2 regions of the Prevotella communis genome follow, and region 1 is predicted to be linked to the other one. Evidence: riboswitches for the same ligand, from Rfam matches in the RefSeq annotation. Region 1 holds a riboswitch; the other holds the start of a gene.

Region 1 (8,159 bases):
ATCACCAAGCTGAAGAGTTGCATGCAGGAGATGCTGGCCGACGGCTACAAGGTGAAGCTTGACGGCATCGGAACCCTCTACCCTGTCCTCACCTCCAAGGGCGTTGCTGACGCGAAGGACTTCAGCGCCTCTGAGAATGTCACCCGCCTGGGCATCGCCTTCCTGGCCGACCAGAGCAAGAAGTCTGCCTACAAGGCTTCCGCCATGCGACAGGGCGCTACGCTGAGCACCCAGCTGTACAGCGAGCTGACGGGCGAAGAGACGGAGAACGGAAACACGGAGTCAGGGAACAACGGAGGCACGGAGAACGGCGGCGGCAGTTCTAGCTCCGAATCTGGCAACGGCGGAGGTCCCGTCAATCCTTAAGCCTCGCACAGAGGTTATAATCTCACACAGAAATCACGGAAATCACAGAAATGAGAATCGCCAGCGATTCTTTATCCGCTGAATCCGATTAATCCGTGGTCGAAAGATTTCCGTGATTTCTATTTGCTTTGCAAATACTGGAGGCGCAGCCAATTTCTGTGATATCTGTGGTTTCTGTGTGAACTTAAATAATCTATCGGTGTGAAATTAAAACATTATTACCATGAAGAACAAGGAAGTATGGAAGTTCGTGATTCAAACCACGATTAGTATTCTGTCGGCAATTGCCACTGCACTCGGCGTGACCAGCTGCATGTAAACGACAAAAGTAGGACTGACATTCGAGCATGAATGTCAGCCTTTTTTTTAAAGCCTCATCTGACAAATCAGAAAGAAAAGACCACGATTCTTGATACTATTCATCTTTTTCCTATCCGTTTACTAACAAGTTATCAGCAGCCCTGCATCTCTAACAAAAAACATAAATACGGTTCATGGCAGTGCGAGACGTCTTTCGTAAATTTGCACCTTCTTTTTTACATGAACCCATATGAAATCACTCAGAGAACTATTCCGTATTGGGAAAGGCCCATCAAGCAGTCATACGATGGGACCAGCTAAAGCGGCGCAGATCTACGCCGGACGTCACCCTGAAGCAAAGTGTTTTGAAGTAACCCTCTATGGCAGTCTGGCAGCAACAGACAAGGGTCTGGTCCGCTAGGACTGCCACGCAAGGCGGCCTCTACCTATTTGAAGGCACAGGACTTCCGCGAGCCACTCAAAACGCGTGGCATGCTGTATGCCTATGCCCGTGCTGCCGACTCGATTCTCTATGCCATCACTTCTGATGGCACCCATCGCATATCGTTCGACCATGTGGTGCAGGTGATGAAGCGCACCGGCCACGACCTGCCATCACTCTACAAGGAAACCAGTCAGGGCGGACTGGCATTGAAATACGAGGAAGAGATGAGCGGTCTTTGAGCTTTTTATAATAAACGCCTCTTCTCTCCGTTATATAGGATATACGACAGATAACGACCAATGTACAAAAAAACGATTACCACAATCATCCTCGTCGCCGCCACCCTGACCGCGACGGCACAGGTCCTCACCAAGCAGCAGATGCTGGAGGACTACGACCAGCTCTATACGACGCTGACCACGAAGGTGCCGCACTTTGCCGTGCGCAAGCGTGTGACGGGCATCGACATCCCCAAGGAACTGCGGCGCATACGGCACGACATCGACACCGTGACCTGCGACGGCGGTTTCTACGACGTCATCTTCCGCGCCCTCGCCGCCTGCAACGACAAGCATATCAGCCCCAACCAGACCCGTGACTCCGTGGCTATGGCTCATACGATGGATGCCTACAGGAACCACTTCCGCTACGGCAATGCCAATGCCAAAGGCATTTTCTACATCGACGGCAAGTACCTGACGCTTGGCTTCAAGGACAAGGACACCGAGGTCATCCCATTCTTCGCCGAACTGACCCACGTGAACGGCATCCCCGTTGACAAGTACGTGGCCAAGTACAACAGCCGTGTGAACAGTGCCAACCGCTGGGACTTCAAGCACAAGAAGGCGTGGGCCAGCAGCCTCTTCGACCCGCGCATCATCTACAAGACCGACAAGTTCACGTGGACGGTCGTCATCGACGGCAAGCCGCAGACCTTCGACATGACGGGGCTGGCGTACAACATACCCCGCGTCAAATCCGACAACGGAGCCTACAAGGTGAACTACTTCGACCGCGACTCCACGCTCTACATCCGCATCCCAGAGATGAAAATCGGCCAGGCCGAATGGCTTGAGAACCAGATTGCCAGTCACAAGGGCAAGGCCATCCGTCGCGTCATCATCGATGTGCGCGGCAATGGCGGCGGCAACGACATGACGTGGCACCGCGTCCTCTCGGCCATCATCGACCGCCCCCTGCATTATAGCATCCGGCAGGCCGTGAAAGACCTCAGCGTCCTCGGTGGCGAATACACAGACCCCCGCGAAATCAAGGTCTATGGCGACCGCCTCACCGCCTTTCTCGACGAGGACAGCGAGACCACGCTGCAGCCCAGCGACCGCACTATCGGCTACAGCGGCACCATCTACATCATGTTTGACCACAACATCTTCTCCTCCACCTACGCCCTTCTCTCCGCCTGTCTCAGCAGCGACCGCCTCGTCAGCGTAGGCCGACCCAGCGGCTTCCTCGGCGGACTCGGCGGCACCCCGTGGGGCGACATCCTTCGCCATTCGCGCTTCTCCTACCGCTATCCCATCACGCTGGAGATAACCGATGCCGATGCCGCCAATCCCGAGACGTACTACAAAGACCAAGTGGAGATAGAAGTATGGCCGACCATCGAGCAACTGCGCACCCAGACCTTCTACGACGGCGGCCAGCACACTGAGGATTTTCTCTACAATCACGACTGGGTGTTCCGCAGAATATTGGAGGAGTCGAAGAAATATAAAAATGAAAATATATAGAGAATATTTTAGAAGATAAAAGAAAAATTACTATCTTTGCACTCAGAATAATATGGTAAATATTCATGAGTAATATCAACGATATATATGAGGCGATTGATGTTGACGGCTTCAGTAAGTCAACACTACACCTTATAGACGAATATATAAACGATATAGAAAATGGAAGAACAAATTTTTCTAGATTTAATGAACAAGAGCATGCAGGCCTCTGTAAGGCAGGTGCGGTTGTCATTGGGGCGTCCGTCGTCGCAAGCTACGCGCGCAGAAGCATTACAGCAAGTTGCCATGCTGAAGGCCGCGAAGGAGACCCATTTAACTGGGAAATAGACGAAAAACAAGAGCAATTGATTGAGCAGTGGGCAAGAGCAGCTGGATTGTGGTTTGACAATTCTGACAGCATCCTTCAGAAGAACTATGGCCCCATGATTGCACAAGGTGCAGAGGCCAAAGTGTACTATAAAGAAGGCTATCCCACCGTAACCAAAGAGCGAACATCTATTTATTCCACTACTGACAAGGCGCTGGATGCTATTGTACTTCACAATTGCCTATTTCCAGAGACAGCAATGAATGCCTTTGGTTTTACTCGCGACTCTGACAATCTGTTTAGAATCATACTGACACAGCCATACGTTCGCTGTCTGAGACTGGCTACCAAGCAGGAAATCGACACACTCGTTTCAGAAAAGGGCTTTCACGACAACGGGGATGGTCAAGGTGTAAACTACATCTCCGATCGAATTGCACTAGAAGATATGCATCCCGCTAATGTATTTATAGACGAAGTTAGTTCAAAAGCAATTTGTATTGACTGCATTGTGAAGTTTAAAAATACCAAATGATATCAGTCTATATTGAAACATAAACAAATCAACACAAAGAAAAGGATGAAAAAAGTATTATGGTTAGCAGCACTTCTGGTGGCAGGTCTGCCAGCAAGCGCACAAACAACGGACAATGCCAAGAAGGCGGTGCCTATGCAGAAGGTTAAGGTGGTGGGGAAATCTGCAAAGACGTTAGAACAGGTGAAGGCCGAGAAAGATGCCAAGACAGCCTTCATAGGTCAGCAGTTCACGGACTTCGAGATGGCCGATACGGAAGGCAAGATGCACAAGTTGAGCGAATACGTAGGTAAGGGTCGCTGGGTGCTCGTTGACTTCTGGGCTTCTTGGTGCGGTCCCTGCAGAGCAGAGATGCCTCACGTGACAGCAGCCTACGAGAAATTCCACGCCAAGGGACTGGACATCGTTGGCATATCATTCGACTCTAAAAAAGACGCCTGGCTCAATGCTATCCAGACGCTCAACATGCCGTGGATAAACCTCTCTGACCTGAAAGCATGGGACTGTGTGGGTGGAAAGATATACAAGGTCAACTCCATTCCAGATAACCTGCTGATTGACCCACAGGGCAAGATCGTAGCTCGTGCTCTGCGTGGCGAAGCTCTACAAGCTAAGTTACAAGAGGTATTAGGAGAATAAAAAGTTAATCCGCAGGCTTGGTAGCTTGCGGATTTTTTTGTAACTTTGCAGCCGATTCAAGGGGTGCCCGATGTTTCGGGCTGAGATAATACCCTCTAACCTGATCCGGATTATGCCGGCGTAGGGATGGAACGCATATCAAAAAAACCCTTATTAAAGATTAAAGATTAAACATTAAAAAAAAGGGAATGAAAAAGATTCTTTTTGGATTAACGGCATTCATCGCTATGAATGCAACAGCCCAGAACGCTGGCGATTTGAAGAGGACTCCCAATGATTCCATCAAATTGCTGAAGCTGCAGGGCGTAACAGTAGATGGTGTACGTTCGAGAACGACGGGGACACCACATGTCTATCTCTCAGAGAAAACACTGAGCAATTTCTCCAACTCCGGTCAGGAGCTGCCTTTCCTCTTTGCTCGCACACCCGGTGTGTTGGCATGGAGTGAGAACGGACTGGGCACAGGAACCACCTATATGCGCATTCGTGGTGCTGGCGACTCACGTATCAACGTGACCATCGACGGCGTGCCCCTCAACTCGCCCGAGGACCAGTGCGTGTTCTGGGCCAATATGAACAGCTATGCCTCCCTACTGAACAGCGTGGAGATTCAGCGCGGCGTGGGCTCATCGACTAATGGCGACGGTGCCTTTGGCGGTGCCATCTCGCTGCAGACAAAAGCCCCCTCGCGCAAGGCTGGTGGCGAACTGTCGGCCTCGTACGGTGCCTACAACACCTATAACCTGGGTGGCAACTTCTCCACGGGTCTGCTGTGGAACCACCTGATTTTCGATGGTGCCTATCATGAGACCAACACGGATGGCTTTATCCACGGCACCGACGGACGCAGCGGTTCCTACTACGGCGGACTGACCTGGTTGGGCAATGACTTCATGATCCGCTATAAGAACATCGGCAATTTCGAGAAGACGGGTCAGGCCTGGAATGGCGTCACCGCCGGCGACAACGACTATAGTATCATGGATGGCTGTCTGGACGACGGTTCATGGAGCTATAACCTGCCCACAGGTATCAAGACCTATGAGGACCTCTACAACGCTGGCCTGGGCCGCTATAACACGCTCTACGAGACGCTGACATACGGCAGCAACGGCAATCTGTTTGAGAAAGATGCCAACGGCAACTACGTAACACATCGCTGGGAGATGGCCGACGGCTCTTACTGGCCCAGAACCACGGATAACTTCTGGCAGAACCATAACATCCTCTCGCTGTCATTGCAGCTCTCCGAGAAATGGTCGGCCTCAGCCTCGCTCCACTATACCCACGGCTATGGCTACTATAACGAGTTCCGCTACCATAAGAAGGCTGGCGAGAAGTTCGGACTGAGCACCAACACCAAGACCGACTTCGTGCGCAAGAAGGGACTGGAGCAGGATGCCTACGGACTGGTGGGCCACCTGCGCTACAACGACAGTCGCTGGAACGTGGTGGGCGGCCTCTCTGTACAGCAGTTCAATGGCAACCACTTCGGCTATATCACCTACATCAAGGACGAGGCGCTGCGCACGCAGTATCTGGCCAATGGCGACCACAAATACTACGATTCTGACGCAAAGAAGTTTGATGGCAGCATCTATGTGAAAGGCGACTATCAGTTGACCAACGACTGGGCTGCTGATGAATGGTATCTGACGGGCGATGTGCAGTACCGTCGTGTGAACTACAAGACAGATGGTATCAACGACCGTTTTGTGGAGGGTACCGACGGCCTGTGGCACAACCAGACGCTGGACATCGACGAGAAGTACAACTTCGTGAACCCCAAGGTGGGTATCAAGTGGCACTACAGCCCATTCAAGAAGCTCGTCGATATGTACAGTCACACCGCCTTCGCCACGGTGGCCATCAGTCATCGTGAGCCTGAGCGCAACAACTTCACGGACAACTACAAATATCCTAATCCAAAGGCTGAGCAGGTGATTGACTATGAACTGGGTTACAGCTATAAAGCTCCCAACTTCTATTTCGATGCCACGCTCTACTATATGGACTTCAAGGACCAACTGGTACAGACGGGCGAGTTGAGTGATATCGGTGAGAAACTGACCACCAACATCGCCAAGTCGTATCGTGCCGGTATCGAACTGAGTGCAGGCTGGAACATCTGCAAACTGCTGTCTGTAGAGGGTAATGCTGCCCTGAGTCAGAACAAGATCAAGGACTTCGACGAGAAGGTGGAGAAGGACTGGACCAAGAACGCAGCTACGTTCCACTATGACAACTCTACCCTGGCCTACTCGCCCTCGGCCATCCTGAACGGTATGATTCATTTCAACTACGAGGGTTTCCAGGCCACCTGGCACACCAACTACGTGAGTCGCCAGTACCTGGACAACACAGAGAATAAAGACCGCTCGCTGCCCGCCTTCAGCTTCAGCGACCTGAAACTGACCTACACCTCGAAGGTTACCAAGGTATCGCCCCTGCACGAGGTGGTGCTGGGCCTGCAGTTCAACAACCTGTTTGATGCCCATTACGCCACCAGCGGCTGGGTATACTCAGCTATCCTCTCGGATACCCACCCCAACGAGAACCGTTACTACCAGATCGGCTTCGTGCCCATGGCTGGTCGTACGGCAATGGCTAACTTAACTCTGAAGTTTTAATGGATTTCTTCATGGCCCATTGGCTTGATATCGTAACAACCGTCCTCGGCTTGGCCTATATCCTACTGGAATATAGGGCAAGTCTGTGGATGTGGGTTGTAGGCTTTGCCATGCAGGCCTTAGGAATTGTACTCTATTATCAGAAAGGACTCTATGCCGACTGCGGCATGGAGTTCTATTATCTTTCCATGACCGTCTATGGTTACTGGAAATGGGTGCGGGGGACATCATCAAAGAATTCTCTTCCCATCACCCACATCCCCCTGCGTCTTTTAGTCCGCTGGAGCGCCATTATGGCGGCCGTGTGGGCTTTGATTTACTGGTTGCTGGTAACTTATACCAACAGCAACGTTCCGCTGGCAGACAGCTTTACAACGGCTCTGAGCCTCGTCGGCATCTGGGCTTTGGCACATAAATACCTGGAGCAATGGTTTATCTGGATAGCTGTTGACGTGGTCACGTCTATCCTCTACTTCTACAAGGACATTCCCTTCAAGGCCTCGCTCTACGCCCTCTACGTCATCATCGCCATCTTTGGCTATATGAAATGGCGCCGGATGATGACATCCGACGCCAAGTAAGGTTTTCCTCCCCTCTATTTTCTTATCACTTAGGCATACGAGTGCATGCCGCCCAGGAAATAGTTCACACCAAAATAGGTCATCAGAATGGTGAGGAAACAAAGCGTCACGTAGATATGATAGGTGAGCGGACGCTGGAAAGCACGGAAACTCTGAGTATGTACCACCGCCGCATAGACCATGAAGGTGATGAGGGCCCACACCTCTTTTGGGTCCCAACTCCAATACGCACCCCACGACACATTGGCCCAGATGGCACCTATGAAGATGCCGAAGCCCAACGTGGTCAGAGCCGGATAGAGAAACACCCGACTGAGCGTGGCCAGCACGTCGGTCTGCTCCTTGCGTTTGGTGTAATGAAAGACAATACCTGTAAGGCCGCAGATAAACGTCAGACTGAGCAGGGCAAAGGCTGTCATGATGATGCTGACATGAAGGGTGAGCAGGGGCGAACGCAGCACAGGCATCAGATGACCTATCTGGGGATCCATCTGGGAGATATGGCTCACCAGCAGGAAGAAGCCTGAGAGCAAGAAGCCGAAGGTGAGAAGAATACGGAAACGGTGCTGCATGCAAAGCGTCAGAAGCTGTACCAGCCACGC
Region 2 (8,159 bases), 560 kb from region 1:
ATCGTCAGTAGTAACAAAGAGTTCTGTGACGCGCAAACTACCAGTCTCGCTAACAGCCTCACCCTTACTATCGGTGGTCAGGGTGACAATCTTTCCATTCGAATTAAAACGTAGTTTGGCACCACCCACGGGCTGTCCTGTGGTCGCATTTACAACCACATAGCGAGTCTTACTTTTGGAAAGATGCTGAGACAGCACACGCAGGTTGCTAACGTAATAGAAACTACGCTCCACCTTCTTCATACTTGGCAAGGTTTCAACCTCTACCATGTAGACACCCACGGGCAAAGCCGACAACTTCAGGGTATCATTGAATTGTTCATAGGGAGCCTTGCCACCATAGGTTCGCACCTGTGTCAGTTCTGGTTTCTCCGTCAATCTTCCTTTGATTTTCCGATAGTCATTTTCCTTGTTCGGATCAATATCTTTCAGATCCATGGCGGTGGCATTCACGCGATAGACACGCATAGTAAGCTTAGAAATACCACGGATATCACCTATTCCTACGGTTATTTCCCTATGAGGCAATACCGGTTCATGCGCCCAAGTATAATAATTCAAGGACTTTAGCTCCTTCTGCTTATTACGCAATTCATTCATTCGGTCCCATGTACCCCAGTGTTTCAAGGCAACATCTATATATTCCCATTTCTCTTTTGCCGAGACCTGAGCATTCTCCTCCATGAGTCCATAACGACGAATTGCCACCTCGCCCGTCTCCGGCAGGTCAGCATAAGCCTCAGCCAGCGAGTCCAAACGTGCAAAAAAAGGAGACCAGCTTGACTTTTCGTCGTCATAAGGTGCTTGTTGCATGAGCCATTCCAAACTACTCATCATCGCTGCAACACGATTACCTTTCTTCAGATAATAATCACGCAACACATCATAATGCTTAGTTTCATAACCAATCACGCTAAGCAAGTCACCACTATAAATGCGGCTGTCTTCGCCTTCCTTCACAAATGGCCGGAAACTATCAGCTTTCACCGCAGCCAACTGCTCCGGATGCTGCAATGCCATATCATAATAATGCTTGGCAATCTCTCTGTGATTCTCGCCAAGAAAGTAGTTTCTTTCATAGATAGAACCCAGCACGGTCTGATAAACAGCACGCAACACAGGATCCTTTGCACGCTCCTCACGCTGCTGCAAACGCTCTACAACAGGCTTCAGCGAGTCACGGCTCACCGAAGTACATGCCTGACCGGCCTCCAACTCTGCTTTCAGTAATTGTCCGTAATTCTTTTCTTTCTCTGCCTTGGCTGCTATCTGGCGTAGCACCTGCTGTTCCGTCTGCGGCAGATCCTTGTTCAAGGCATCTTCCACTTGTTTCCACAAAGACTCATACGACTGTCCAAACAAAAACGCTGGAATCATCCATATAACGGCTAATGCAATCTTTTTCATATGCGAACATTGTTTTAGAAAGCAAAGATATAAAAAAAATCTGACAATCCATATTTCGTTACTCCAAAATTGCCCTAAAATAGGAAAGTTTAACGCATTTTACGGATTTGCGCAACCGACGTTCTGTCATCACTTTCCGTCAAATTGTCATGTTTTTAGCAGACGGCACGCTGTTTGATGCCCTGTCATCAGAAACAAAACAAATAAGAAAGGAGTTAACTATGACAATCGACAAATTCACTATCAAGGCGCAGGAAACCGTACAGCAGGCCGTCAACATGGCCCGCCAAAACGGTCAGCAGTCCATTGAGCCCGTGCATCTGTTCAAGGCCCTGATGGACAAGGCGCAAGACATTACCACATTTATTTTCCAGAAACTGGGTGTCAACGTCCAGCAACTCAACATGCTGGTCTCACAGGAGATGCAGCATCTGGCCCGTGTGCAAGGTGGCGAACCCTATCTCTCAAACGACAGTCAGAAGGTTCTGCAGAAAGCCGAAGACCTTGCCCACGAGATGAACGACGAGTACGTTTCGTGTGAGCCAATTCTGTTGGCTCTCTTAATCGTCAACTCCACCGTGAGTCGTATGATGAAAGACGCGGGTGCCAACGAGAAGGATATGCGTCAGGCTATCCTCGAACTCCGTCAGGGGCAGCGTGTGCAGAGTCAGAGCGCTGACGACAACTATCAGTCGCTGGAGAAATATGCTAAAAACCTCGTTGACCTGGCCCGTCAAGGTAAGCTCGACCCCGTCATCGGACGTGATGACGAGATTCGTCGCGTGTTGCAGATTCTATCGCGCCGCACAAAGAACAACCCCATCCTGATTGGTGAGCCCGGTACAGGTAAGACAGCCATCGTTGAAGGTCTGGCCCAACGTATCGTACGTGGCGACGTGCCCGAGAATCTGAAGGACAAGCAACTCTTCTCGCTGGATATGGGTGCATTGGTGGCTGGTGCGAAATACAAGGGCGAGTTCGAGGAACGCCTGAAGAGCGTTATCAACGAGGTGACAGCTTCTGACGGACGTATCATCCTCTTCATCGACGAGATTCATACGCTCGTTGGTGCCGGCAAGGGCGAGGGTGCCATGGATGCCGCCAACATCCTGAAGCCTGCATTGGCACGAGGCGAGTTGCGCAGCATCGGTGCCACCACCCTCAATGAATACCAAAAGTATTTCGAGAAGGACAAGGCCCTGGAACGTCGATTCCAGACTGTGATGGTTGACGAGCCTGATGAACTCTCTGCCATTTCCATCCTTCGTGGTTTGAAGGAGCGCTATGAAAACCACCACAAGGTACGTATTCAGGATGATGCCTGTATCGCTGCCGTGCAACTCTCCGAGCGTTATATCACCGAACGTTTCCTGCCCGACAAGGCCATCGACCTGATGGACGAGGCCGCCGCCAAACTCCGCATGGAGCGCGACAGTCTGCCCGAGGAGCTCGATGAGATTACGCGCCGCCTGGCACAGCTCGAGATTGAGCGCGAGAGCATCAAGCGCGAAGCTTCCGTGCCCAGTGGTTCGGCCGCTGGGGATAAGCTCTCGCAGCTTGACCGCGAGATTGCCGAGCTCAAAGACCAGGAGCGCGATTTCCGCGCCAAGTGGGAGGGCGAACGCCAGCTCATCAACAAGATTCAGCAAGACAAGCAAGAGATGGAAAATCTCAAACTGGAAGCCGAGCGTGCCGAGCGCGAAGGCGATTACGGTAAGGTGGCTGAGATACGCTACTCCAAGCTAAAGGCCCTTGAGGACGACATCGCCGCCATCCAGCGCCAACTGGACAGTGCCACTACTCCCGACGGATCTCCGTCGGGTACCAGACTGGTCCGCGAGGAGGTTACCGCCGATGATATCGCCGAGGTAGTATCACGCTGGACAGGTATCCCCGTCACCCGTATGATGCAGAGCGAGCGCGAGAAACTTCTCCACCTCGAGGAGGAGCTCCATCGTCGCGTCATCGGTCAGAACGAGGCCATCACAGCCGTCTCTGATGCCGTGCGCCGCAGTCGCGCCGGTTTGCAAGACCCTAAGCGTCCTATCGCTTCATTTATCTTCTTAGGTACCACTGGTGTGGGTAAGACTGAACTTGCCAAGACGCTGGCAGAATATCTCTTCAATGACGAGACTATGATGACGCGTATTGACATGTCGGAATACCAAGAGAAGCATACGGTCTCCCGCCTGATTGGTGCACCTCCGGGCTATGTAGGCTATGATGAGGGCGGTCAGCTCACCGAGGCTGTACGCCGCAAGCCCTATTCCGTGGTACTCTTCGATGAGATCGAGAAGGCACACCCCGATGTATTCAATATCCTCTTACAGGTATTGGACGACGGACGACTTACCGACAACAAGGGACGTACGGCCGACTTCAAGAACACGATCATCATCATGACCTCGAATGCCACACGCGAACAACTCCGCGCGACTATGCGCCCTGAGTTCCTGAACCGTATCGACGAGATTATCACCTTCACACCACTGTCAAAGGCGGAGATTGCCGATGTCGTCAAACTACAGTTGACACGTGTCCAGAAGATGCTTGAGCCACAGGGCTTCACCCTGGAGGTCACCCCACAGGCTATCGACTGGCTGGCACAGGAAGGCTACGATCCCGACTATGGTGCACGACCTGTGAAGCGTGCCATCCAGCAGTATCTGCTCAACGACCTGTCGAAGAAACTGCTGGCCGACGAGGTGAATCGCGAGAAGCCCATCATCGTGGATTCCTTCGGCGACGGCCTGGTCTTCAGGAATTAAATCATTATCACGACAATTATTTTTGGGGTCCCGGAAAAACTCGCCTCGAGTTTTCCGGGACCCCAAAATCTTCACTCGAGTGATTTCATCGATTGAGTTAGCTCAAATCATGAAATCACTCGAGTGAATTCATGATTTCAGCTATATGGCGATATTTTGCCAGTTTTCTCCATAAAAAAAGTTCCAGTTTTCTTTGTCAGATTAAAATAAAATCTGTACTTTTGCAGCGCAAAAACAAATATTCGGGGTGCTGAGGCATGTGCCAAAGCTGAGAAAATACCCATAGAACCTGACGCGGGTAATGCCGTCGGAGGAAAGAAATATGAAAATTAATATTAACAACAAACAACACGAGACGCAAGCCTCTACTATATCAGAGCTTGCCACCCAACTGCAGTTGCCGCCCAAAGGTGTGGCAATCGCCATCGATAATCAGTTGAAACCACGTAGCACCTGGGACGACACACCTCTTCAGGAAGGCGCATGTATCACTATTATCAAAGCAGCATGCGGGGGGTAAGGCAGATGGTACAGTTTATTTCCCACTATTCCGAGCGTTATAGTTATCTGGACTCCATCCAACTGGCTCTTGAGGGCGGTTGTCGATGGATACAACTGCGCATGAAGGATGCTACCGATGATGAGGTACGCCCCATAGCTGTCGAAGCCCAAAAGCTTTGCCGTGCCTATGGAGCCAAATTTATCATCGACGACCGTGTGGCACTGGTACGCGAACTGGGGGCCGACGGCGTGCACCTGGGAAAGAACGACATGCCTATCCGTGAGGCCCGACAGATTTTAGGGCCCGACTTCATCATCGGTGGCACAGCCAACACCTTCGAGGAAGCAAAAGCCCACTACGAAGCCTCAGCCGATTATATTGGTTGCGGCCCGTTCCGTTTCACCACCACCAAACAGAAACTGGCCCCTGTCCTGGGACTTGACGGTTATCGTCAAATCATCAGAAAACTGCGTGCTGCCAATATCACGATTCCCGTGGTGGCTATTGGCGGCATCACCAAAGACGACATCCCCGCCATCCTCCAGACAGGTATCACGGGCATTGCACTGAGTGGCACCGTATTGCGTGCCGACGACCCCATTGCAGAAATGAAACACATCATAAACATCATTAATCATGAGTAAACTAATTATTGCAGGGCGGGAGTTTAGCTCTCGCCTTTTTTTAGGCACAGGCAAGTTCAATAACAACGAACTGATGGCGCGCGCCATCGAGGCTTCTGCCACGGAGATGGTGACCGTTGCCATGAAGCGAGTAGAACTTGACGATCAGGATGACGAATTACTCACCCACATCACCCAATTCCCCAACATCCAACTGCTGCCCAACACCTCTGGCGTGCGTAATGCCGAGGAGGCCGTCTTTGCCGCCCAGATGGCACGCGAGGCCTTCGGCACCAACTGGCTCAAGTTGGAGATTCACCCAGACCCACGCTATCTGCTGCCCGACTCTGTAGAGACGCTGAAAGCCACCGAGCAACTGGTAAAACTCGGTTTCGTGGTACTTCCCTATTGTCAGGCCGACCCCACACTGTGCAAGCATCTCGAAGAGGCCGGTGCTGCCACGGTGATGCCCCTTGCCGCCCCCATCGGCACCAATAAAGGTCTGCGCATGAAGGACTTCCTGCAGATTATCATCGACCAGGCCACCGTGCCCGTAGTCGTTGATGCCGGCATCGGAGCGCCTAGTCATGCTGCCGAGGCCATGGAGATGGGTGCCGACTGTGTCTTAGTCAATACCGCCATTGCCGTGGCAGGCGACCCCGTTAAGATGGCCGATGCCTTCCGTCAGGCCGTCATCGCCGGCCGACAAGCCTATGAGGCTGGTCTTGGAGCCATTGCCGACAGTGCCGAGGCGTCAAGCCCATTGACCGCATTTCTTAATGTTTAATGTTTAATCTTTAATGTTTAATCTATAATGATCAACGATCACAAGGCTTACGCTCAGCGTGAGAAATACTATATGCAGGGTAAGATATACCCTGATTTGAAGGTCGGTATGCTCAAGGTCAACCTCACCCCTACGGTGACGAAGGATGACAATGGCAAGACCCATACAGAGAAGAACGAACCGGTGTATATCTACGACACCAGTGGTCCCTACACAGACCCCAACTATCAGGTTGACCTCAAGAAAGGTCTGCCCCACCTGCGCCAGCAGTGGATTAACGACCGTGCGGCAAAGGGGCAGGGTATCACCCAGATGGCATGTGCCAAGGCCGGCATCATCACTCCCGAGATGGAGTATGTGGCTATCCGCGAAAACATGAACTGCGAGGCACTGGGCATCAAGAGCCATATCACCCCCGAGTTTGTGCGCGACGAGGTGGCTCGCGGCCGTGCCGTCATACCCGCCAATATCCATCACCCCGAGAGCGAACCGATGATTATCGGTCGAAACTTCGCGGTGAAGATTAACACCAATATCGGCAACTCAGCCACCACATCCTCTATCGATGAAGAGGTGGACAAGGCTGTCTGGTCGTGCAAATGGGGTGGCGACACCTTGATGGACCTCTCCACTGGTAATAATATCCACGAGACACGCGAATGGATTCTGCGCAACTGTCCTGTTCCTGTGGGCACAGTCCCCATCTACCAAGCTTTGGAAAAAGTGGACGGCAAGGTAGAAGACCTCACCTGGGAAGTGTATCGCGACACGCTCATCGAACAGTGCGAGCAGGGCGTTGACTATTTCACCATCCATGCCGGCATCCGTCGCCACAACGTACATCTGGCCGACAGTCGTCTCTGCGGCATCGTGAGTCGCGGTGGCAGCATCATGAGTAAGTGGTGTCTGCTGCACGACAAGGAGAGTTTCCTCTACGAGCACTTCGATGATATCTGTGATATCGTGGCGAAATACGATGTAGCCCTATCGCTTGGCGACGGACTGCGCCCTGGCTGTACTGCCGATGCCAACGATGCCGCTCAGTTTGCCGAGCTCGACACCATGGGTGAACTAGTGGGGCGTGCGTGGGAGAAAAATGTGCAGGCCTTTATCGAGGGACCCGGCCATGTACCCATGCACAAAATCAGCGAGAACATGGAGCGCCAGCTGGTGAAATGTCACGAGGCACCTTTCTACACCCTCGGCCCCATCGTCACCGACATAGCCCCTGGTTACGACCATATTACCAGCGCCATCGGTGGCGCCCAGATAGCATGGTTGGGCACTGCGATGCTCTGCTATGTCACCCCCAAGGAACATCTGGCCCTGCCTAATAAAGATGATGTACGCGCAGGTATCATTGCCTATAAGATAGCGGCCCATGCCGCCGACCTGGCCAAAGGACATCCCGGAGCCACTATCCGCGACAATGCCCTGTCGAAAGCCCGTTTCGATTTCCGCTGGCGCGACCAGTTCCATCTCTCGCTCGACCCCGAATTAGCCTTGCAGTATTTCACCGAGGCAGGCCACACCGACGGGGAGTATTGCACCATGTGCGGCCCCAACTTCTGCGCAGCCAAACTGACGCACGACCTGAGGAAGATTAAACATTAAAGATTAAACATTAAACATTAATGGAACTCTCTCGTGAACAATGCAGGCGATACAATCGCCACCTCATTCTCGATGGTTTCGGCCTCGATGCACAGGAGCGATTATTGCAGTCGAAGGTGCTGCTGGTAGGGGCAGGCGGACTGGGTTCACCAGTTGCCCTCTATCTGGCGGCTGCAGGTGTGGGTACCATCGGTGTTGTGGATGGCGACACCGTCAGCATCACCAACCTGCAGCGACAGGTACTTCACAGCACACCCGACGTAGGACGTCCCAAGGTGGAGGTAGCCCAAGAGCGCATGCAGGCCATCAATCCTGATGTCAAGGTCGAGACCTACGAGACCTATCTCAGTGAGGCCAATGCCCTCGAACTGATACGTCCCTACGATTTCATCATCGACGGCACCGATAATTTCGCCACGAAATATCTGGTCAACGACGCCTGCGTAATGTTAGGAAAG

What was found. A riboswitch is a leader RNA that binds a small molecule or an ion and turns the genes downstream of it on or off. The one in region 1 is predicted to bind thiamine pyrophosphate.
Region 2: it holds a riboswitch for thiamine pyrophosphate, as region 1 does, so the genes downstream of both, thiS (sulfur carrier protein ThiS) here and L6468_RS00220 (TonB-dependent receptor) in region 1, are expected to answer to the same signal.

The regions. Positions count from the first base shown of each region.
Region 1 covers NZ_CP091792.1:60,074-68,232, reverse strand. Annotated here, with positions in the region: gene L6468_RS00250 (HU family DNA-binding protein) at 1-366, shown strand, start outside; gene L6468_RS00245 (smalltalk protein) at 590-685, shown strand; partial or broken gene L6468_RS14775 (serine dehydratase beta chain) at 917-1,075, shown strand; partial or broken gene L6468_RS14770 (L-serine ammonia-lyase, iron-sulfur-dependent, subunit alpha) at 1,165-1,350, shown strand; gene L6468_RS00235 (S41 family peptidase) at 1,621-2,862, shown strand; gene L6468_RS00230 (putative polyvalent protein kinase domain-containing protein) at 2,928-3,707, shown strand; gene L6468_RS00225 (TlpA family protein disulfide reductase) at 3,753-4,346, shown strand; TPP riboswitch at 4,396-4,490, shown strand; gene L6468_RS00220 (TonB-dependent receptor) at 4,535-6,976, shown strand; gene pnuC (nicotinamide riboside transporter PnuC) at 6,976-7,557, shown strand; gene L6468_RS00210 (cytochrome c biogenesis protein CcsA) at 7,587-8,159, opposite strand, start outside.
Region 2 covers NZ_CP091792.1:620,311-628,469, reverse strand. Annotated here, with positions in the region: gene L6468_RS02525 (alpha-2-macroglobulin family protein) at 1-1,407, opposite strand, end outside; gene clpB (ATP-dependent chaperone ClpB) at 1,629-4,175, shown strand; TPP riboswitch at 4,409-4,511, shown strand; gene thiS (sulfur carrier protein ThiS) at 4,498-4,695, shown strand; gene L6468_RS02510 (thiamine phosphate synthase) at 4,701-5,321, shown strand; gene L6468_RS02505 (thiazole synthase) at 5,314-6,087, shown strand; gene thiC (phosphomethylpyrimidine synthase ThiC) at 6,115-7,701, shown strand; gene L6468_RS02495 (HesA/MoeB/ThiF family protein) at 7,722-8,159, shown strand, end outside.